DNA from 4 places in the Vibrio sabulosilitoris genome. Region 3 is predicted to be linked to each of the others. Evidence: predicted binding sites of a transcription regulator. Region 3 holds the regulator's gene; each other region holds the start of a gene.
What was found. Region 3 encodes CRP, which controls carbon source genes, mostly activating them, when cyclic AMP is high. Its sites were predicted from a motif close to TGTGANNNNNNTCACA; they were not measured.
Positions count from the first base shown of each region.

Region 1 (5,414 bases), 380 kb from region 3:
AGCGTTTTTGGCGCCTACCGGTGCAGTATTTCTTCAATCGCCGCCTGCAGGTGGTGTTTGATCAACTGGACAATCCACTGCTGGATGATGAGCCATTCGCGCTCGATGGACTGCAGAGTTTTCAAATCAAGTCTGAGCTGCTGGGCACCTTGCTCGATACTGCGCCACAACAGGCAGCGCAGGCGCTTGAGCTGTTTGTCACTCGCAAGCGCGCCGAGGGCACCTTGCCGGTCGGCGCTTTTGGTGAGATGGAGTTTGAGAGCAACCGGGTACAAATTGAGGCGTTGCAGCAGGCCCTGCAGGCGGTTTGCGCCGCCCCCCTCGACGATGTCGAGGTTCGCCTGAGTTTAACGCCAAACGAGGCCAGTCGTTCGATTGAGCTGGTGGGCTGGTTGCATCAGCACTATCAGTCCGGTCTGGTGCGTTATCGTGTTGGCCGCATCCGCGCGCAAGATATGCTCGCCGCATGGATTGATCACCTGTGTCTTGGGGGCATGGGAGAGTCTAAACCTACCCATCTAATCGGTTATGATCGCAAAGAAGGCGTGGTGCATTGGGTGATACCGGCGCTAGATAGCGAGAGCTGCATCAATTACCTCACCGAGCTGGTGCGTCTGTTTACTCAAGGGGTTAATCAGCCACTGAGCTTTTTCCCTGCCACCGCCCTAGCGGCCATCGAGGCTGGATTTTCGCGTGGTAAATGGGTTGAGGATGAGGACAAGTCGCACAAGAAGATGGCCGAGACCTTTGCTGGCGGTTATATGAAAGCGGGCGAGGGAGAGAACGAATATATTGCTCGTTTGTACCCTGAGTGGCATGAGGTATTGGCGAATGACGTTCTGACCCTCAGTCGCTTGGTCATGCAAGCGCCACGTCTGAGCATGCAGACAGCCAGTGATTACTATGCTGGACAAGGGCAGCCTGTTCAGGGTGAGTTATACAAGAGGTAGGGCGGCCGCCAGCCTATGATTATTTTATATAGGGTATGGGCTGGACGGCCATAGGTCAGAGGGACCTAAAACGGTGGGAATGGGTATTTTCCGATGCGCGCATAGTAGCGATTCAAACCGCGCGATACCGTGAGAGAGATCCCATCAAACCGCTTAAATTTAGCAATTTATTTTATGTACTCGGTTTTTCTAGCCTAGGTCACAGTTTGATCAACTAGGAAAGCGGCTTACTAGGAACATTTTTATGACCGATTCTGCGCACAAAGTGACACCACTGAATGCCATGACGTTTCCGCTTCACGGTGCCAGGCTTATTGAGGCCTCGGCAGGGACAGGGAAAACCTTCACCATCGCGGGCCTTTACCTGCGCCTGATCTTAGGTCATGGCGAGGATGATACCCGCCATCAACAGCCGTTGACGGTTGATCAGATCTTGGTGGTCACCTTTACCGAAGCCGCCACCGCTGAGCTGCGCGATCGGATCCGCGCTCGGATCCACGATGCACGCATCGCCTTTAGCCGCGGAGTCAGCGACGATCCCGTGATCCAGCCCCTGCTTGAGCAAGTTGCAGACAACCCGTCTGCGGTAGCGCTGCTGCTGCAAGCCGAGCGCCAGATGGATGAGGCGGCGGTGTACACTATTCACGGCTTTTGCCAGCGCATGCTGACGCAAAATGCCTTTGAGTCAGGCAGTCGGTTTAACAATGAGTTCGTCACCGATGAGGGGCAACTCAAGGCGCAAGTGGTGGCAGACTACTGGCGCACCCAGTTCTATGGCTTACCGATTGTGTTGGCGCAGCAGGTGCGTGCTTTATGGTCACAGCCTAGTGCCTTGCTGGCTGATATTGGCCGCTACCTTAGTGGCGCGCCGCTGACACTGACCGTTGAGCCGATGAGCGGCAGCCTCGGCGAGTGCCATGAGCGCAATCTTGCCCAGATTGATGAGCTCAAAGCGCAGTGGCGTACCCATCAATCAGACTATCAAGGACTGATCGAGGGCTCCGGGGTAAACAAGCGCAGCTACAGTAAGAAATCTCTGCCAACCTGGCTTGCCGCCGTCGACGCGTGGGCCGCGCAACCGTCGCAGGACTACAGCTACCCCGATCAGCTTGAGAAGTTCTCCCAAGCGATACTCAATGACAAAACCGCCAAAGGGGAGCCGCCCTGTCATGCGACTTTTGCCGCGATTGAGGCGTTTATTGCGCGGCCAGTTAGTCTCAAAGCGCCGCTGTTAGCCCATGCGATTGCTCATTGTCGTGAAAAACTCCAGCAGGCCAAGCAGCGCAAGCAGTGGCTGTCTTTTGATGATCTACTGACGCAGCTCTCTGCCTCATTAGATACCGATGAGCAGGGGCTACTTGGTGAGCGTATTCGCCAGCTCTATCCGATCGCGATGATCGATGAGTTCCAAGATACCGATCCCTTGCAGTACAGCATTTTCAGTCGTATCTACCTCAATCATCCTGAGTGTGGCCTATTCATGATTGGCGATCCCAAGCAGGCGATTTATGCCTTTCGTGGTGCCGATATCTTTACCTATATCAAGGCGCGCAATCAGGTCAGTGCACACTACACGCTCGGCACCAATTGGCGCTCAAGCGCGGATATGGTCGCGGCCGTCAACCAGGTCTTTAAGCTGCCAAGCAGCCCATTTATCTACGATGACGACATTCCATTTCTGCCGGTCTCAGCCAGCCCCAAGGCGCACTTACGCCAGTGGCAAATCGCTGGTGAGCAACAGCCATCGCTGATCTACTGGTGTCAAGAGGTGCAAGATAAGCCCGTCAGTAAGGGCGAGTACCTCGATGTCATGGCCAGTGCGACGGCGAGTGAGATCCAACGAATTTTGACCGCGGCCGATCAAGGGCAGGCTGAGCTGATCAATGGCGAAAAAAGCCAAGCCATCCAAGCGGGGGATATTGCGGTGCTGGTGCGTACTGGCGCTGAGGGACGCCGCATCCAGCAAAGCTTAGCTCAGCAAGGCATCGCCAGTGTCTATCTGTCGAATCGCGACAGCGTGTTTGGCCGCGCCGTTGCTGTTGATATTCTGCGTTTGCTTAGCGCGGTGCTGACTCCTGGCGATGAACGCAGCGTCAAAGCGGCCCTGTCTGCGCGGCTCTTCAACCTGCCTCTCGAGGAGCTGGATCTTCTCAACGAGGATGAGAATAAGTGGGAGCAGGCGCTGCTGGAGTTTAAAGATTATCAACGCTTGTGGTTTAGCCGCGGCATTCTACCGATGCTGCGCGAGGTGTTGAATCGGCGTGGCTTAGCCCAAGCCTGGCTGGCGGCGGGCGAGGAGCGACTGCTGACCGATTACTTGCATCTTAGTGAGCTTTTGCAAGCGGCGTCCGCCGACCTTGAGAGCCATCAAGCACTGGTACGTTGGCTCAGTCAGGCGATCAGTGATGTTCAGCAGGGCGTCAGTGGCAGTGATGATGAGATCCAGCGCCTCGAATCTGAGCGTAATCTGGTGCAGATCGTCACCATCCATAAGTCGAAAGGCCTGGAGTATGATTTGGTCTTCCTACCGTTTGTCTTTGCCGCGCGAGAGGCGAGTGAGGCTAAGTACTACGACGCCGAGCTCGATGGCACGGTGTTGGATATCTTGGCCCAGCCCAACTCGCTGGCGGCGGCCGATAAAGAGCGCTTGGCAGAAGACTTGCGCCTGATTTATGTTGCTCTGACTCGGGCAGTTTATGGGTGTTATCTGGGCGTGGCGCCACTGCGCAATGGTCGCTCAACCAAAGAGCCAACCGGGGTGCATCAAAGTGCGATTGGCTATCTGCTTCAAGATGGTCAGCCGGGCGGTATTCAAGCGCTCACTGATGCCATCCAAGTGCAGGTAAAGGCGCTTGGATGCGTCCAAGTCAGCACGCCGCCGGAGCTAACGGATGAAATATACACCCCAGTTGCGCCAGCCGAGCAGCCTATGAATGCCTTGGCGCTGACCAAGGCGATTGATCGCAGTTGGCGTATGACCAGTTATTCGGGACTGATTAAGCAAGGTGGTCACGGTCACAACGAGCTGATCATCGATGATGCGACCTTTGATGTCGACTCGGCTGATGAGTTGGATGAGGCTGAGCAAGAAGCGGCGCTGTCGATCTTCAACTTCCCGCGTGGCGCGCAGCCAGGTACCTTCCTGCACTCTTTGTTCGAGGAGGTCGATTACGCCCAAGTGGCAAGCAGCGAGCACAATCGCCAAGTGATCAGCGAACTGATGCAGCAGTCTTCAATCGATGAGCAGTGGCTTGAGGTGTTGCAGTCGCTGGTGGATACCGTACTCAGCACGCCGCTGGATGGTGAGCAGATGCGCTTAGCTGAGACGCAGCCTGCGCAGCGCTTGGTTGAGATGGAGTTTATGTTGCCAATCAGGCTTCTCTCTGCACCAGCGCTCAATCGCGTGATCCAGCAGCACGACAGCTTGTCGCAGCGAGCTGGGGAGCTGGGTTTTGCTAGCGTACAAGGCATGCTCAAAGGCTTTATCGATTTGGTATTTGAGTATCAGGGTAAATACTATGTACTGGACTGGAAATCGAACCACTTGGGCGATCGCGTCGAGGACTATCATCAGTCGGCACTCGAATACTCGATGGCAGACCATCGCTACGACCTGCAATATCAAATCTATTCCCTCGCCCTGCATCGCCTGCTGAAAAGTCGTCTGACAGACTACGATTATCAAACCCATTTTGGTGGCGTGTTCTATGTCTTTTTGCGCGGTGTGGATGGCCAGAGCGATAACGGTATTTTCCGTGCCCGCCCGTCACAGGCGATGCTCGAACAGCTGAGTGACCTGATTGACGATAGGCAAAATCATAACCCTGAAATAAGCACCAAACAGGAGAGCATCTAGGTGGAGCAACGTACTTTAACTCAACGTACTTTTACTCAATGGGGAGAGTGGCTATTAGCCAGTGGCTATCTTCGTCAGCTTGATGCTCAACTCGCACGGATGTTAGCGCGTCATGGCGCCGATGAGAGCTTGGTGTTATTGGTTGCTATCGTCAGCAGTCAGGTGGGCAAGGGGCATATCTGTCTATCGCTATTAGCCGATGGCAATGGGCCAGATTGGGCGCGGAGACTAGGGCTGTTTGGTGAGAATGCTGTCTTATTTGGCCAGGCAATCGATGAGCATGATTGGCATAGTGTACTGACTCACTCGCCTTTGGTGTCCAGTGGGGATAGCCGTGATTGTCCACTGGTTTATGAGACGGGACGAGTCTACCTGCAGCGATACTGGTGGTATGAGCTGCAGCTGGCTAGTCATCTTGAGCATCTCGCTTCCACCGTGACCCTAGATCGCACCCAACAACAACGCCTGCGTCAATCGCTCGATCACCTGTTTCGTCGCCAGTATCAGTTCCTGTATACGGCACTGAACAAGGCTCGTGAGGAGGGCAATGACAGTGCGGTGGTGCGCCAGATGCTCACCTGCGACCACTTAGACATCGTTGAGGAGCA
Region 1 is NZ_AP029599.1:3,174,200-3,179,613, reverse strand. Features, by position in the region: gene recC (exodeoxyribonuclease V subunit gamma) at 1-950, shown strand, start outside; gene recB (exodeoxyribonuclease V subunit beta) at 1,195-4,806, shown strand; gene recD (exodeoxyribonuclease V subunit alpha) at 4,807-5,414, shown strand, end outside.
Region 1: recB (exodeoxyribonuclease V subunit beta) is a predicted target of CRP. The motif match lies at 1,079-1,094, and genes of this name have one in related genera.

Region 2 (5,414 bases), 1.4 Mb from region 3:
TCTGAGGGTTTAAAGTCGTATTCATTGTCTTGTTCGTCGATAACTTTACCGCCCCCGGTAAAGCCAATCCAAGGCGTGATATAGACGTCGGCTGTCACTGATGTGCTATGCACTAAAAGGATGAGAAGAAGAGGAGCGAATAAGTAGGACTTCGCGGTGTTATTACTCATAGTGCATGCTTCCCTGTAATTAAAGAGGCTATATCTTATTTGTGAACATAACATCAGAACTGTTAATAACTTACACTGTATTATTGAACAATAAATGTTCTGCCATATATATTTAGTATGCATGTAATTTACTTAAGGGGAACAAAAATGATGGATCAAGATCTTAGAGCTGCGATCGCGATCGTTGCTGTTATCTTTACGGTATTGATTGGTTTTGGCGTGGTTGCGATCGCCAATTAAGGTTTACCCATGGGGGCCAATTTCGGCACAGTCTCCAATCTCAGCAGTGAGCTGAGTCAGGGGCGATTTGGGCGCTACAGTCTTGGCAAGACAGCACTGGTTACCCAAGGCGGTGGTCAGAGAGGCATTTTTACCGCCGGTGTACTTGATGCCTTTCTGATGAGTGACTTCGACCCGTTTGATGAGTTTTATGGCACCTCAGCAGGGGCAGTGAACCTATGTGCCTTTCTCAGCCGACAGCACACCCTAGGTCGGCAGTTTTTACTTGATGTGACCACCCATGACGAGTTTTTCAGTCTTTTGGGCTTTCTCAAGCAAAACCGTTATCTCAACCTAGAATGGGGATTCGAGCGCTTAAGGCACTTTCCTCTCAAGCTAGACCTTGATCTCGCCCGTCAGGTACTCGGCGAGCGCAAAGCATTTGCTGCTGTGACCTGCGCTAACACTCTCAAGGATCGCTACTTAAACATGCTCGGTGGTAATTGGTTTGAGGTCTTGCTTGCGACCTGCGCAATCCCGTATTTGTATAAGACATCGGTCAGTGTACAGGCACATGATTACTATGATGGTGGCGTGTCAGCGGCAATCCCGGTCCAGCAAGCCTGGCGGAATAATGCTCGAATGATTGTGGTGATCCGCACTGAATCGCAAGAGTTTGAGCTAGCAGAGAAAATGCATGCGCCTCAAGCCTTTCTCAAGCAATCCCCAACCGATGGTCATTGGGAGCAGCAGGTGGAGCGTTGGAAGCAAACTTGGAGCGGCTTTCTTAACGATAAAGTGGGCCAAATTAAGCAGGTTCGCCGGGCTAGGGATAAGCGCGCACGGCTCAGTGGTGCCCAACTCAACGGTGGTCGTTGGCTGTTTGGCGCGCAGGATCTTTATCGCCTAAGTCACCTACTGGGAGAGCGCTTTGATAGCAGCTTTGCTGACATGCTTTTGGTTCACTATCAAACCTATTCTCTGACCCAGCAGTTCCTAAATAACCCGCCCGATGATTGTTTTGTTGCTCAAATTAAGCCTGCTGAACCTCTACGCTCGAGTGCCCTGATGAGCGATAAAGAGGACCTAATCTACGACTATCAATTGGGTTTAGATGCGGGTTATCGCTTTGTAGATATCTTTATGCGATCAAATAAATTAGCCAGTGGTTCGGATAATTTTGCTTTAAAATGATTGGTTTGATCGTTGTTTTGTGACTAAGTTGCCGCGAACTTCTCAACCTGAATGTTGATTGCCCGCGCAAACATTACACACTGTTTGTGACTTTTATCACGCATGAGTGCTAAACTACTTCACAATTACTTCGCAAAGTAAAAAAATTGCTAGGTTATTGATTTAGGAGTTCACTATGTACACGGCTCATCCTGGGCACATTGACCACATAAAACAGATAAACGCTGGCCGTGTGTATAAGCTGATCGACCAAAGGGGGCCGATCTCGCGTATCGACCTGTCCAAACAGAGTGAGCTTGCGCCAGCGAGTATCACCAAAATCACCCGCGAATTGATCGCGGCTCATCTGATCCATGAGACCACGGTACAAGAGGCGACCAGCCGTGGCCGTCCGGCGGTAGGACTGCAAGTCAATAACGAGGGTTGGCAGTTTTTATCGATGCGTCTTGGGCGAGGCTATCTGACCATCGCCTTGCATGAACTCGGTGGTGAGGTGTTAATCGATACCAAAATCGATATTCACGAGATTGACCAAGACGATGTTCTGGCTCGTCTGCTCCACGAGATAGACGAATTCTTTCAGACCTACGCAGAGCAACTCGATCGCGTCACCAGTATTGCAATCACCTTACCAGGCTCGGTCAATTCAGAGCAGGGCGTGATACTGGATATGCCACACTACAACGTCAAAAATCTCGCGCTTGGCCCTGAGATCTACAAGGTGACGGGGCTGCCGGTGTTTATCGCCAATGACACACGCGCCTGGGCACTTGCCGAGAAGCTCTATGGTCACTCGCAAGATAATGATAACTCGGTGCTGATCTCTATCCATCATGGTTTAGGGGCCGGGATTATTGTTGACGGCCGTGTGTTGCAAGGGCGCCACGGAAACATTGGTGAACTGGGGCATATTCAGATCGATCCCGAGGGTAAGCGCTGTCATTGTGGCAATCGAGGCTGCCTTGAGACGGTCGCGAGTTCCCAAGCCATCCGCGAACAGGCGACAGAGCGAATCGCCGCTGGTGAAGCCTCTATCCTTGAACATGACGAGGAGATTTCGGTTGAGAGCATCTGCGCTGCCGCTGAGCAGGGCGATAAACTGGCGATCGATGTGGTCGAGCAACTCGGCCAGCATCTTGGCGCCGCTGTTGCCATTGTGATTAACTTGTTTAATCCCGAAAAAATTTTGATTGGCGGTGCCATCAATCAGGCAAAGGATATCCTCTATCCAGCGATACAAAAGTGTATCGAGAGCCAAACGCTGCCCGCATATCACCGCGAGCTTGAGGTGGTGGAGTCGCGATTCTACAAACAAGCCACCATGCCGGGGGCGGCGCTGATCAAGCAAGCGCTCTATGATGGTCTGTTGCTGATGACTGTGGTTGAGGGCTAGTTGCATCAAACTCATGCCCACAACGCGTCATAGCGCACTGTGTTGCAACCGGTGACTTAACACCGCTCTCTTGTTCATGTTAGATTGTTACCAGTAAATGGATGTAACCTAACAAGATTTTAAGAGAGACTTATGTCTGGAGTTCTTAATACCGTTGATCAGCGCACCAATTTGGTGGGTGAAAATCGTCTTGAGCTATTGCTCTTTCAACTCAACAGTCGCCAGTTCTTTGCGATTAATGTCTTCAAAGTCAAAGAGGTCCTTAAGGTCCCTCAACTGACCCAACTCCCCGGTTCGCACCATAATATCAAAGGGGTGGCCTCACTGCGTGGAGAGTCGGTTCCCGTGATTGATTTGCGGGCCGCAATTGGCTTCCCATCTTCTGTGGACTCTGGCTGTGACGAGCAAAACCTGATCATTACCGAGTACAACCGTTCAGTACAGGGGTTTCTGGTCGGCAAGGTGCGCAATATCGTCAATACGGCTTGGAGCCAAATTCAGCCGCCACCGAAAACCACTGGCCGAAACAACTACCTGACCGCTATTACTCAGGTTGAAGACAATGGCACAAGCCAAATTGTCGAGATCATTGATGTTGAAAAAGTCCTCGCAGAGATAGTCGAGTACGATGCAACCATCTCAGCAGAGGTGTTGGATTTAAGTCTGACTGAGGCAATGCAAGGCCAAAAAGTATTGGTGGTGGATGATTCGGCGACCGCGCGCTCACAGGTCAAGGCGACACTATCTCAACTCGGCATCGAGATCATTGAGTGCTGTGATGGTGCACAGGCTCTAAGACTTTTGACGCAGTGGTGTGACCAAGGTCGAGACCCGAGCCGCGAGTTACTGATGATGATCACGGACGCGGAGATGCCTGAAATGGATGGCTACAAGCTTACCCATGAAATCCGCAGCGACAAACGCATGGCGAACTTGTTTATCACCCTAAACACGTCATTGAGCGGTAGCTTCAATGAGGCCATGGTACGTAAAGTTGGTTGTAATTTATTTATCTCAAAATTCCAACCAGACCTTCTTGTTGATGCTGCTCAGCAGCGCCTGCGTGACGTCTTAAGGTCAGAGACGAGAATCGAGAGGCGAGAATCGAGTGGAGATCGTGGGGATTACAAAGGGTTTCTGTGATTATCCACGCTGACTTAAGCGAATAACGACGAAAGGCACCAGAATAGGGTGCCTTTTTCTATTGAACTCAAAAAATCTTTTGCTTAAGCATGAGTGAAAGAGTTGTTTTATCAGCGGAGCATGACACGCTCGCCTCTCGCCTCTCGCCTCTCGCCTCTCGCCTCTCGCCTCTCGCCTCTTTTCTAAGGGGAATAAAAAAGCCCAGCGATTGCCGGGCTCAAATAATAGGTTGTATTCGAAGCCGATTACAACTCGTCAGTCAGCTCAATCGCTTGACCGATGTAGTTCGCTGGTGTCATCTGTTTTAGACGCACTTTTTCAGCTTCTGGAAGCTCTAGGCCGTCGATGAAGTTACGCATCGCTTCGCCGTCTACGCGCTTACCGCGGGTTAGCTCTTTTAGCTTCTCGTATGGCTTCTCGATGCCGTAGCGACGCATCACGGTTTGTACAGGCTCAGCCAGTACTTCCCAGTTTTGGTCTAGCTCAGCCAGTAGCGCTTCACGGTTCACTTCTAGCTTGCTGATACCTTTCAGCGTTGAAGTGTAAGCGATGATCGCGTAGCCCACACCCACACCTAGGTTACGTAGAACCGTAGAGTCGGTTAGGTCACGCTGCCAGCGAGAGATAGGCAGCTTCTGTGCTAGGTGACCAAATACGGCGTTTGCCAGACCTAGGTTACCTTCAGAGTTTTCAAAGTCGATTGGGTTAACTTTGTGCGGCATGGTTGAAGAGCCGATCTCGCCAGCAATGGTCTTCTGCTTGAAGTGACCTAGCGCGATGTAACCCCATACGTCGCGATCGAAGTCGATCAGGATAGTGTTGAAGCGTGCAATCGCATCGAACAGTTCAGCGATGTAATCGTGTGGTTCGATTTGAGTGGTGAACGGGTTCCAAGTTACACCTAGAGATTCAGTGATGAACTCTTGTGAGAACTTGTGCCAGTCTAGTTCAGGGTAAGCGGATAGGTGTGCGTTGTAGTTACCTACTGCGCCGTTGATCTTACCAAGAATCTCAACTGCTTCAATCTGCTTGTATTGACGTTCCATACGGTATGCAACGTTTGCCATCTCTTTACCCATGGTAGATGGAGACGCTGGCTGACCGTGGGTACGTGATAGTAGCGGGATATCACGGTACTCAACCGCCAATGCTTTGATAGCATCGATGATGTTCTTGATCTCTGGAAGAATCACAGTCTCGCGTGCTTCTTTAAGCATTAGCGCGTGTGACGTGTTGTTGATGTCTTCAGAAGTACATGCAAAGTGAATGAATTCGTTTACTGCGTGCAGTTCAGG
Region 2 is NZ_AP029599.1:1,578,214-1,583,627, forward strand. Features, by position in the region: gene ACZ5R2_RS07545 (porin family protein) at 1-170, opposite strand, end outside; gene cydH (cytochrome bd-I oxidase subunit CydH) at 318-410, shown strand; gene ACZ5R2_RS07555 (patatin-like phospholipase family protein) at 420-1,583, shown strand; gene mlc (sugar metabolism global transcriptional regulator Mlc) at 1,759-2,976, shown strand; gene ACZ5R2_RS07565 (chemotaxis protein CheV) at 3,109-4,119, shown strand; gene purB (adenylosuccinate lyase) at 4,365-5,414, opposite strand, start outside.
Region 2: mlc (sugar metabolism global transcriptional regulator Mlc) is a predicted target of CRP. The motif match lies at 1,669-1,684, and genes of this name have one in related genera.

Region 3 (5,414 bases):
TGGGTTCAAAGATGCCGAAGATTATTATCAGCAATGCTCTGGCATCAATCATCTCAAGGCGATCACCACCCCAACCTTGATCATCCACGCCAAAGACGATCCGTTTATGACCGATGATGTGATCCCGAAATTTATTCTGCCTAGCAACATCGATTATCGTCTGTTTGAGCACGGCGGTCATGTCGGGTTTCTCAGCGGCAGCTTGCTAAAACCGACATTTTGGTTGGAAGAGGCGCTGCCAGCCTATTACGAATGTCTAGCAAAAACGGCATAATAGCGGCCACTGTGCCCAAGTATTCTCTCATCACACAAAGGGAAGCTTGGGCGACATTAATGATCAGCAACAAGAGAGGTCGTCATGATCGTTCCGTGGCAAGAGATAGAGACAGAGACCCTAGATAACCTAGTGCGTGAGTTTGTGTTACGTGAGGGCACCGATTACGGTGCGCAGGAGATAAGCTTAGAGCACAAGGTCGAGCAGGTAAAAGATCAGCTGCGTAACGGCCAGGCGGTGATCGTGTTCTCAGAGCTACACAACACCGTCGATATCCAAGTTCGAAAATTCTAACCCCGCTTCTCGCCATTTAACCATGGGTACGCTAAGGTTAGTTTCTCAAAAGATATAACTACTTAAGACAGGGAATGTCATGTCAGCTAAGCATCCGATTATCGCGGTGACCGGCTCCTCGGGTGCCGGGACGACCACCACATCAGAAGCCTTTCGCAAGATGTTCAATATGATGGACGTTAAGCCTGCATGGGTCGAGGGCGACAGCTTTCACCGCTTCACCCGCCCAGAGATGGATGTCGAAATTCGCAAAGCGCGCGAACAAGGCAAGCACATCAGCTACTTTGGCCCACAAGCCAACGACTTTCCTGCTTTGGAGCAGTTTTTTCGGCGCTATGGTGAAGAGGGACAAGGTGAGGTTCGGCGCTACCTGCACACCTTTGATGAGGCGGTGCCTTACAACCAGATGCCCGGCACATTTACCCCCTGGCAGCAGCTTGCCGATGACACCGATGTGTTGTTCTACGAGGGACTGCACGGTGGTGTGGTTGATGGTGAGGTCAACGTCTCCAAACACGTCGACTTTCTGATTGGTATGGTGCCGATCGTCAACCTAGAGTGGATCCAGAAATTTGTCCGTGACACCCGCGATCGTGGTCACTCGCGAGAGGCGGTGACGGACTCTATCGTTCGTTCAATGGATGATTACCTTAACTACATCACGCCGCAATTTTCGCGAACCCACATTAATTTCCAACGCGTGCCTACGGTCGACACCTCAAACCCACTCAACGCTAAGGGCATCCCTAGCCTAGATGAGAGTTTTGTCGTCATTCGTCTGCGTGGATTCAAGAATGTCGACTTCCCTTATCTGCTGGCGATGATTGATGGCTCATTTATGTCGCGCCACAACACCCTTGTAGTGCCAGGAGGTAAGATGAGTTTTGCGATGGAGTTGATCGTGCGTCCTATCCTGCAGCAACTGATCGAAACTGGGAAAATAGGATAACTGTGCTCAATCACCATACTGACTTCTCAGTACGTGATCAGGTGCACAAAATATGGGTGAATTTCGGTCAACTTACCCCATCAAAATCAAGAAATCGTCACCGAAAAACGGTACTATCTCGTATGAATTACAAGATAGCTTGCAGCATGTGTCGTGAACACATATGCTACTATCCTAGTCAAGGCTTAGCGCAATATGGATAGCAGCAAGCATACCCTGCAGAGGAAGATATATTTATGGTTCTAGGTAAACCTCAAACCGACCCAACGTTAGAATGGTTCTTGTCACACTGTCATATTCATAAGTACCCATCTAAGAGCACGCTGATTCACGCTGGTGAAAAAGCAGAAACTTTATACTACATCGTAAAAGGCTCTGTAGCAGTACTTATCAAAGATGAAGAAGGTAAGGAGATGATCCTTTCTTACCTTAACCAAGGTGATTTCATTGGTGAACTTGGTCTCTTCGAAGAAGACCAAGAGCGTACTGCTTGGGTACGTGCTAAATCACCATGTGAAGTTGCGGAGATCTCATTCAAGAAATTCCGCCAGCTGATTCAAGTCAACCCAGATATCCTAATGCGCCTTTCTGCGCAGATGGCAAGCCGCCTTCAGGTGACTAGCCAAAAAGTAGGTGACTTGGCATTCCTTGACGTCACTGGCCGCATTGCACAGACGCTACTTAACCTAGCGAAACAACCTGATGCAATGACTCACCCAGACGGCATGCAGATCAAGATCACTCGTCAAGAGATTGGTCAGATTGTTGGCTGTTCTCGTGAGACGGTAGGTCGTATCCTGAAGATGTTAGAGGAGCAGAACCTGATTTCTGCCCACGGTAAAACTATTGTAGTTTACGGCACGCGCTAAGCAAACCGCTGTAAAACATCCAACACCAAGCCTCCTCGGCTTGGTGTTTTTTATGCCCTTGCCAATCCCCCAGCAGGGGCATAGTTATCGATCAGTACTCTCAAATATCTTATCTGCCGATGCGGCAACAAAGCCGGAATAAAGCCCGCCACTCAAGGTTGGGTAACGCTTAGCAAACTCGTAAAACCCTCCGGGTATCTCAAACTGTCCCTCATCAAACGCCACCATGACTTTATCAGCCATGGTTGACGACTGCTCGAGCAACACATCCGGTGAGCCTTTGACCTCACCACCGGCTTGATTGATGATGAACCCAGCGTCGATTAGGTGCTGATTAACCTCACTCACCTCTCCAAAGCGCTTGAGCTGGTTAACATTGACCGTAAAGTGATTGGCGCCATAGCCGTGTGCGGCCAACCAAGCCGCATATTCACTCTCCTGAGCTAACTGCTGATAATCACGGTAACTGAGTGACCATAAGCGCCCCGCATAAAGGAACTCTGCACCGTTTAGTTTATCCACTTCGATCTGCGCGATTAACTTGGCCACAATCGCTTGCAGCGACTCGGAGCACTCTTGCACCTTGAGTTCACTGATAAACACCTTAGGCAGAGTTGGGTCTGAGTGCTCATAATGTTTAGCAACCAGCTTCTTGGCGTTAAATAGATAGTCACCGCCAGGCTCATAACCCAGAGCCAAAAACGGCCTAGCCAGCGTCTCAAGACCAACCGGGTCAAGATCAAACGTTCTCAGTGCTATATGGTCGTTAATAAGTGGTGCGTCTTCTTCAAGTAACTGATGAATACGCGCCGCTGAGGGGCAAAGGCGAGCCGTGTAGTCGCGCCATAGCCACTCAAACAGTGCGGTAACACAATTTTCAGGATGCATATAACCTCCTATCACTGGCATCAAATAACAAAACGCCGCGCCAAGTACCTAGTCTAAATCATCGAGATAAATACCAGGGCTAAGCGTTGCAGGCAGCACTGGCGCATCCCCTTCCATCGAGGCCATCGGGTAAGCGCAGTAATCCGCGGCATAATAGGCACTCGGGCGTAAGTTACCCGATGCGCCAGGACCGCCAAACGGCGCGTCGCCACTGGCACCAGTTAGGGGGCGGTTACGATTCACGATCCCAGCACGGATATGGTCAATAAAGTAATCCCACTCACCATCATCGGTTGAAATCAATCCCGCCGATAAGCCATAGCGAGTCTGATTAGCGATCGCCACAGCGCGCTCTAAATTATCGTAACGGATCACCTGTAGCAGTGGCCCAAAGTACTCCTCATCGGGCAGCGCACCTATCGCTGTCACATCGATAATACCCGGAGAGACAAATGCATAGCCCAAGGACTTAGCCTGCAGCAGTGACTGCCCTCCCATCGATATCAGTTTATCTTGCTGCTCAAGGATTCGCTCGGCGGCTTGCGAGGAAATTTGTGGCCCCAAAAACGGAGCCGATTCATCGAACGGTGACCCGATAGTCAGCTTGCTTGTCGCCTTAACAACCACCTTGAGCAGCTCATCGCCGCGATCACCATACGGCACAATCAATCGTCGCGCGCAGGTGCACCTCTGCCCTGCACTCAAAAAAGCCGACTGCAGTATCGTGTACACGCTCGATGTTCGATCACCAAACTGACTTGAGACCACCAGCGGATTATTCCCACCCATCTCAAGTGCCAACATTTTCTCCGGCTGACCTGCAAACTGGCGATGCAACAAGTGCCCAGTATCCGCACTGCCAGTAAACAGCACGCCATCAATCCCTTGTGCTTGCGCGAGAGCAACCCCAACGTCTTTCCCCCCTTGAACTAGATTAATCACCCCATCGGGTAATCCTGCCTGCTGCCACAGCTGCATCACGACCTCAGCGCTTTTCGGCGTCAGTTCAGAGGGTTTAAACACCACAGTGTTACCCGCTAAAAGCGCGGGGACGATATGCCCATTCGGTAGGTGTGCAGGGAAGTTATAAGGGCCAAATACTGCCATGACCCCATGCGGACGGTGACGAAGCACAACTTGACTGCCATTGGCTTCTCGTTGATGTTGCCCAGTCCGCGCTTGGTAGGCCTGAATAGAAATGGCCACCTTACCCACCATGGCGGCGACCTCTGTGCGCGTCTCCCACAATGGTTTACCCGTTTCCTCAGCGATCACACTGGCGATGCGCTCACTGTCAGCGCGAACCCGATCCGCAAAGCGCGTCAAGATGGCTTCACGCTCAGGCAGGGTGGTCTTTTTCCACGTAAAAAATGCTTCTCGTGCCGCCATCACTGCTAAGTCGACCTGCTCGGCTGAGGCGCTGTGGCCACGCCAAATAACCTCATCACTGTACGGCGCAGTAGAGACCAGTTCATCGCCATCCCCACTTACCCACGAACCTGCAATCCAATGTGTCATCAGCGACTCCTTGTTTATTGTGCGTGCATGCGAACCTTATCACCCTCCAAAACGCGTAGCGCATCAGCGACTTGCGCGGTGAGGATCACTCGGCCTTCATCGGCATCGAACGCCGCCTTAGCCGCTGTGGCGCGGAAATCGCTAAAGCTAGTATTGGCAATCAAATAGTCTTGTGAACAGCTATGCTCGGCAATATGCACCGTGGCTTTAAAAGAGTTACGCACGGTTTGGATGTGTTGCACATCGCACTCCACCGTCGGTCCCGCATCGAAAATGTCGACATAATTACGACAGGTAAACCCCTCTTTCTCGAGCAGGCGTAGCGCGGGGCGAGTATCATCGTGTACCTGTCCTATAACGGCTTGCGCCTCTTTACTTAACAGGTTGATGTAAATGGGGAGCTTGGGCATCAGGTCGGCAATAAAACCCTTCTTACCAATCCCAGTCAGGTAATCTGCTAGGGTAAAATCAATCGAGAAGAAATGCTCTTGCAGCCATTGCCAAAACGGCGAATTGCCCTCATGATCGGACACGCCGCGCATCTCGGCAAAGATGGTGTTAGAAAAGCGCTGTGGATGCTCAGCCATCATCAGAAAACGGGCTTTGGACATCAGTCGCCCAT
Region 3 is NZ_AP029599.1:131,188-136,601, forward strand. Features, by position in the region: gene ACZ5R2_RS00790 (hydrolase) at 1-274, shown strand, start outside; gene ACZ5R2_RS00795 (YheU family protein) at 359-568, shown strand; gene ACZ5R2_RS00800 (phosphoribulokinase) at 648-1,517, shown strand; gene crp (cAMP-activated global transcriptional regulator CRP) at 1,754-2,386, shown strand; gene ACZ5R2_RS00810 (2-oxoadipate dioxygenase/decarboxylase family protein) at 2,471-3,274, opposite strand; gene astD (succinylglutamate-semialdehyde dehydrogenase) at 3,323-4,792, opposite strand; gene astA (arginine N-succinyltransferase) at 4,807-5,414, opposite strand, start outside.

Region 4 (5,414 bases), 990 kb from region 3:
CTCAACCCCAATCCCGTTAAGGACAAAGCCCAGCATCCCGGCGATGGCAATCATACAGCCACAGACCGATGAGGAGCCAACCGCATGGCGCATCTCAACGCCATGACGACTTAAAAAGGGTACCGACATCGAGCCGCCACCGATCCCTGCCAAGCTTGACACCACACCAATGACCGAGCCGACAGTCAGTGTAGTGGGTTTCGAGGGCATCGAATATGACGCCAGACTCCTCGACGAGACAAACATTTGCACAGCAAGCATAAAAACAATCAAGGAGAAGATTTTAGGTAGATAATCGCTAGCTATTAACTCAACCAGATAAGCCCCGAAAAAGCCACCAAGCACCACTCCGGGCATCAGCCATTTAATCGCAAACAGGTCAACATTGCCCAGCTTAAGGTGATTAGCAGCGGAAGAAGCCGAAGTGACAATGATGGTCGCCAATGAGGTACCCAGCGCCATTGGCATCACGTACTCGGGGCTCGTGCCGATCAGGGGCAGAAGAAACGTGAGTGCCGGCACCACAATCAAGCCGCCGCCGATGCCTAATAGGCCCGCTAATGTGCCAACCACTCCACCAAGCAGACACAACACAAGCAAGAATTCAATCGACACTAGGCTTCCTTACAGACAATTAGTGCTTACCAGCACGGACAAAACCGGCAAACTCTTTATACTCAAAGTGACTTAGCATCATATCATAGATGGCTTGGGCATAGGGTTGAGTAAGAGCGGTTTCCGCCAATTGCTCTAACTCTTGCTGGCTACTGTGGCACAACAGGTACTTCACCTTGGCCACGTTTGAGGTGTTCATACTCAATGAGCGATAGCCCATCCCAACCAGCAACAGGGCCCCCATAGGATCACCAGCGAGCTCACCGCACACACATACGGGCAGCGACACCGATTCACAGATCACATGGATGTGTTTGAGCGCCGATAACACCGCTGGATGCATGGTTTCATACAGGGTCGAGACACGGCTGTTATTACGATCGACCGCTAGCAAATATTGCGTCAGGTCATTGGTGCCAACGGAGACGAAATCGATCTTCTCTGCCAAGTGTGGCAGCAGGTACAGCATCGAAGGCACTTCAATCATCACACCGATCAAAGGCCGCTGGATCGGATACAGAGCACTCACCTCCGTAAACGCCTGCTCAAACAGCTTTAAGGCATCATCCAGCTCTTGAACATTTGAGACCATGGGTAGCAAAATGCTCAAATTGTCGTTGTTTTGACTGGCACGCAGCATAGCGCGCATCTGGATCAAAAAGATATCCGGGTGGTCGAGGGTAAAGCGGATCCCCCGCCAACCAAGAAAAGGGTTCTCTTCTTCAATCGGAAAATAGGGCAGCGCCTTATCGCCACCAATATCCAGTGTGCGCATCACAACATTTTTGTTCGGATACGCTGCGAGCACGGCCCGGTACTGACCCTCCTGCTCTTCTTCAGAGGGAAAGCGGTGCTGAAGTAAGAAGGAGATCTCGGTGCGATACAAGCCAACTCCATCAACCCCTTGGTTCACCGCGATACTACTATCGGCGCTGAGCCCGGAGTTGAGCATGATATTCACGCCGAGCCCATCTTCGGTAATGGCCGGCTTGTCGCTGTGACTGCTGACCATACACGCCAGCTCTCGCTCTTCATGCAACAGGCCACGATACTCATGCAGCAATTGTTGATTTGGTGAGATAAACAGCTTGCCACTGTAGCCATCCACGATGCCGGTAAGACCATTGAGCTGACTGATATCACATTCAAGCCCCATCACGGCGGGTATACCCAGCGCACGCGACAAGATCGCAGCGTGAGAGTTCGCCGCCCCCTCTATAGAGGCCACAGCCAGTAGCTTGTCTTTGGGCACAGAGGCGAGCAAGCTCGCGGTCAGTTCCTGCACCACCAAGATAATCGGATCATCAATACTTTGATGCGTCTGCTCAGTGTTGTGGAGGAAAAACAACAATCGCTGCCCTAGCTCGCGAAAGTCCTGAGCACGCTCTTTCAGATAAGGGTCGGACATCTTGGCAAAGCGACTTGAATAAGAGTCAATCACTTGGCGCAGCGCCCATTCAGCACGGTCGTGATTCTGAATGTGCTTTTTCAGATCCTGCTTGAGCATTGGGTCATTGAGCAGGTGGGCAAACAGGTCAAAGATACCTTTCGCCTCAGAGGTGATCTCCCCCTCAAGCTTTTTTCTCATCCGGCGGAAATCGGCCTGAGCGGCTTCCATCGCAAGGGCAAGACGCTCATGCTCTTGGTCAATATCCACCGAAGAAGCTGGTGCAATCTCTGCCAAGCTGGGCTGGGTGTTATCGAGCCAAAACTCGCCAATCGCAACACCACTCGAGGCAGGAACACCCTTGAGTGTTCGCGCATTCTGAGTCGGTAACCAATGGCCCAGCGTCTGACCATGAGCGATCAGTACCGCAAGCTGAGCTGATAAGGTAACTAAAAAGGACTCTTCTGCTTCATCAAATAGGCGCGGCTGCTTTTGCTGCACCACCAAAACACCAAGCACCTTCTTGCGGTGAATGATCGGAGTACCGAGGAAGCTCTGGTAAACTTGCTCACCAAGCTCGGGGAAGAATTTGTAACTAGGATGTTTGGAGGCCTCGGCGACATTGATCGGCTCAGCGGTACGCTTAACCATGCCCACCAATCCCTCAGAGAAGCGAATGTGGACACTATCACCCTTGAAGATAAGGCCTTGGGTGGCCATCAACTCGAGGCGTTCCATCTTTTCATTAGCGAGGTAGACCGTGCAGCACTCGGTACTCATCGCGCTGCAAGTCTGTTTTACTAGGATTGATAATGCCTGCTGAAGATCATCAACCCGTGATACTTGTTCAACTATGTCCCTTAGCTGAGAGAGCATATTTATCCCCGTCGGTGCTTGCGCTTGGACTTCTGCTTACGCTCATGAAATGGCATGGCTGCTGAGGCAAACTCCTTCATCGCGCGTCGATACACATCACGTTTAAAAGATACTACTTGTCTCACTGGATACCAATAGCTTACCCAGCGCCACCCATCAAACTCAGGCATGTTTCCTCGCTGCATATTGATCCGTGACTCATCACAGTCCAACTTCAGCAAAAACCACTTCTGTTTTTGGCCAATACAGACCGGCTTTGAATCCCATCGAACCAGGCGTTTGGGGAGCTTGTATCTCAACCAATGACGACTAGTCGCAACGATCTTCACATCTTTCTTTGTTAAGCCGACTTCCTCGTATAACTCACGGTACATGGCTTGCTCTGCGCTCTCGCCTTCATCAATTCCCCCTTGAGGGAACTGCCATGAGTGTTGTCCGAATCGTTTAGCCCAGAATACCTGACCATGGTTGTTACAAATCACTATTCCCACATTTAAGCGGTAACCATCGCCATCGATCACTGGCCAACCTCAAAATAAAATTTTAATGACAGTGATTTTTCCACATATCCCCAACACTAGCAAACCCACAAATGTGATAAATGCATAATTTATGCGGACCACAGGCAGATATGGATAGATTTTAGCCGAATTAATACTTATCAACACAAGAATGCGACCTAGCCCACATTTATTCACCTTTTCTGTGAATAACTATGTGCAAAATAACCATATGGAATGTGATAACTGCTTAAACCCGCACAGGACTTAAAACCCACAAACCTAGCTGCCAAAATAAAACCATCTAATTTTCATTAGTTTAGTTGAAGCTATTTTGTTTTTACATTGTATTGATTGACTATTGTGCTAACACTCACTTAAATTGCACAAAAAACATCCAACCACGTTTTTATCCACACTAAGGGATGTAAAATTAGGATATTTTCTTTTTTTCAAGCAGTTAATCATGATTAAACTCCTGTTAATTCATACATGAGTCAACTAGCTAATCAAAGACTGTGGATAAGTAAAGTAAAACCATTGTCAATTAGCCGTTAGATTGACTTAATGTGAACCTTTGGACAGTAAAGCTATCGTCCAATCCTTGCTTTCCCATACAAAGCTATCTGTTAATATATCCCCTTCAACATCATCGTTACCCATTTGACTATTTGCCCATTTGACTATGAAACCTGAACCCAAAACCGAACAAGAGCTGATCGAGCGCGCATGGCTGATGGCAGGAGTCACTTTTGCGGAGCTCGCAGAACAAGCCAAGATGACGGTTCCCGATGATCTCACTCGCGATAAGGGATGGGTGGGTCAGTTGCTTGAATGGCACTTAGGTGCGACTGCCGGCAGCAAACCGCAACAAGACTTTGAACAACTGGGCATCGAATTAAAGAGCATTCCAATCAGCTATCAGGGCAAACCACTCGAGACAACGTTTGTCTGTGTGGCACCGCTTATTGGCGTGCATGGCCTGACCTGGGAGAGCAGCCACGTACGTAATAAGCTTTCTCGCGTGCTTTGGGTGCCCGTCGAGGGAGAGCGAGAGATTCCATTAGCCGAGCGTAAAGTCGGGGCACCGCTACTTTGGTCACCTAGCTCTGAAGAGGAACAGCAACTGCGCCAAGATTGGGAGGAGTTGATGGATATGATCGTGCTAGGTCGAATTGAACAGGTTACTGCTAAGCATGGCGAAGTCTTGCAGCTTCGGCCCAAGGCCGCGAATGGTCGGGCACTCACCGAGGCCTATGGTGCGAGCGGTAAAGTGATCCGCACCCGCCCTCGCGGGTTTTATTTACGCACCCAGTTTACCGCCCAGATTCTCACCAATTACTATTCATAAGCATGTACCCAAGAGACCTCATAAATTGGACCGCAAGTATCCTAGTGAGTCATCAGTGATAGCTCAATATCACTGTACCCCACCGGTGAACTCGACCCGCACTCATCATAGGCGTTGTGAAGACGCAGATAGGCCTTATCAAGACCTAGACGGGTCAGCTCTTCCTTAACTAACTCCAAGGAGTCAAAACGGATCGGTTCATCGTCAATCGTAACAGGCTCAAGCTTGTGTTTATATTCCACCGCAATTTGGTATTTGGCTAAGTCTGCACAGCCAATCACAAAGACCTTAGGAGTGCGATACGTCGCTTTGTGATAACCATGCAACCACTTATCAAGTTGTCGTTTTTGCATTGCACACCTCCATCTTTTTTATTGTAGTCAAGGGAATCGAAGGTGATTCTTTTCTCAGTGAATTTCTTCGCTTATAGTTGAGAAAAAGGTTTCACTCCGTTCCGAGGTGCGAGGATCACTTCGTTCCGAGATGCGAGGGGTTCACAGCGTGCGTAAGACTCCTCGCACCTCGTAGGGCTCTGCCCGTCCTCGCACCTTAATTTGAGGTTTTTATAATGGAATATACTCAGCTTCCCCACTCATCGCTTGAGGTGAGTAAGATTTGTCTTGGTACTATGACCTTTGGTGAGCAAAATACGCTTGCCGAGGCACATTCGCAGCTTGATTATGCG
Region 4 is NZ_AP029599.1:1,121,776-1,127,189, reverse strand. Features, by position in the region: gene ACZ5R2_RS05425 (sulfite exporter TauE/SafE family protein) at 1-615, opposite strand, end outside; gene ptsP (phosphoenolpyruvate--protein phosphotransferase) at 635-2,878, opposite strand; gene rppH (RNA pyrophosphohydrolase) at 2,881-3,399, opposite strand; gene mutH (DNA mismatch repair endonuclease MutH) at 4,064-4,729, shown strand; gene ACZ5R2_RS05405 (DUF6482 family protein) at 4,771-5,082, opposite strand; gene ACZ5R2_RS05400 (NADP(H)-dependent aldo-keto reductase) at 5,298-5,414, shown strand, end outside.
Region 4: rppH (RNA pyrophosphohydrolase) is a predicted target of CRP. The motif match lies at 3,552-3,567, and genes of this name have one in related genera.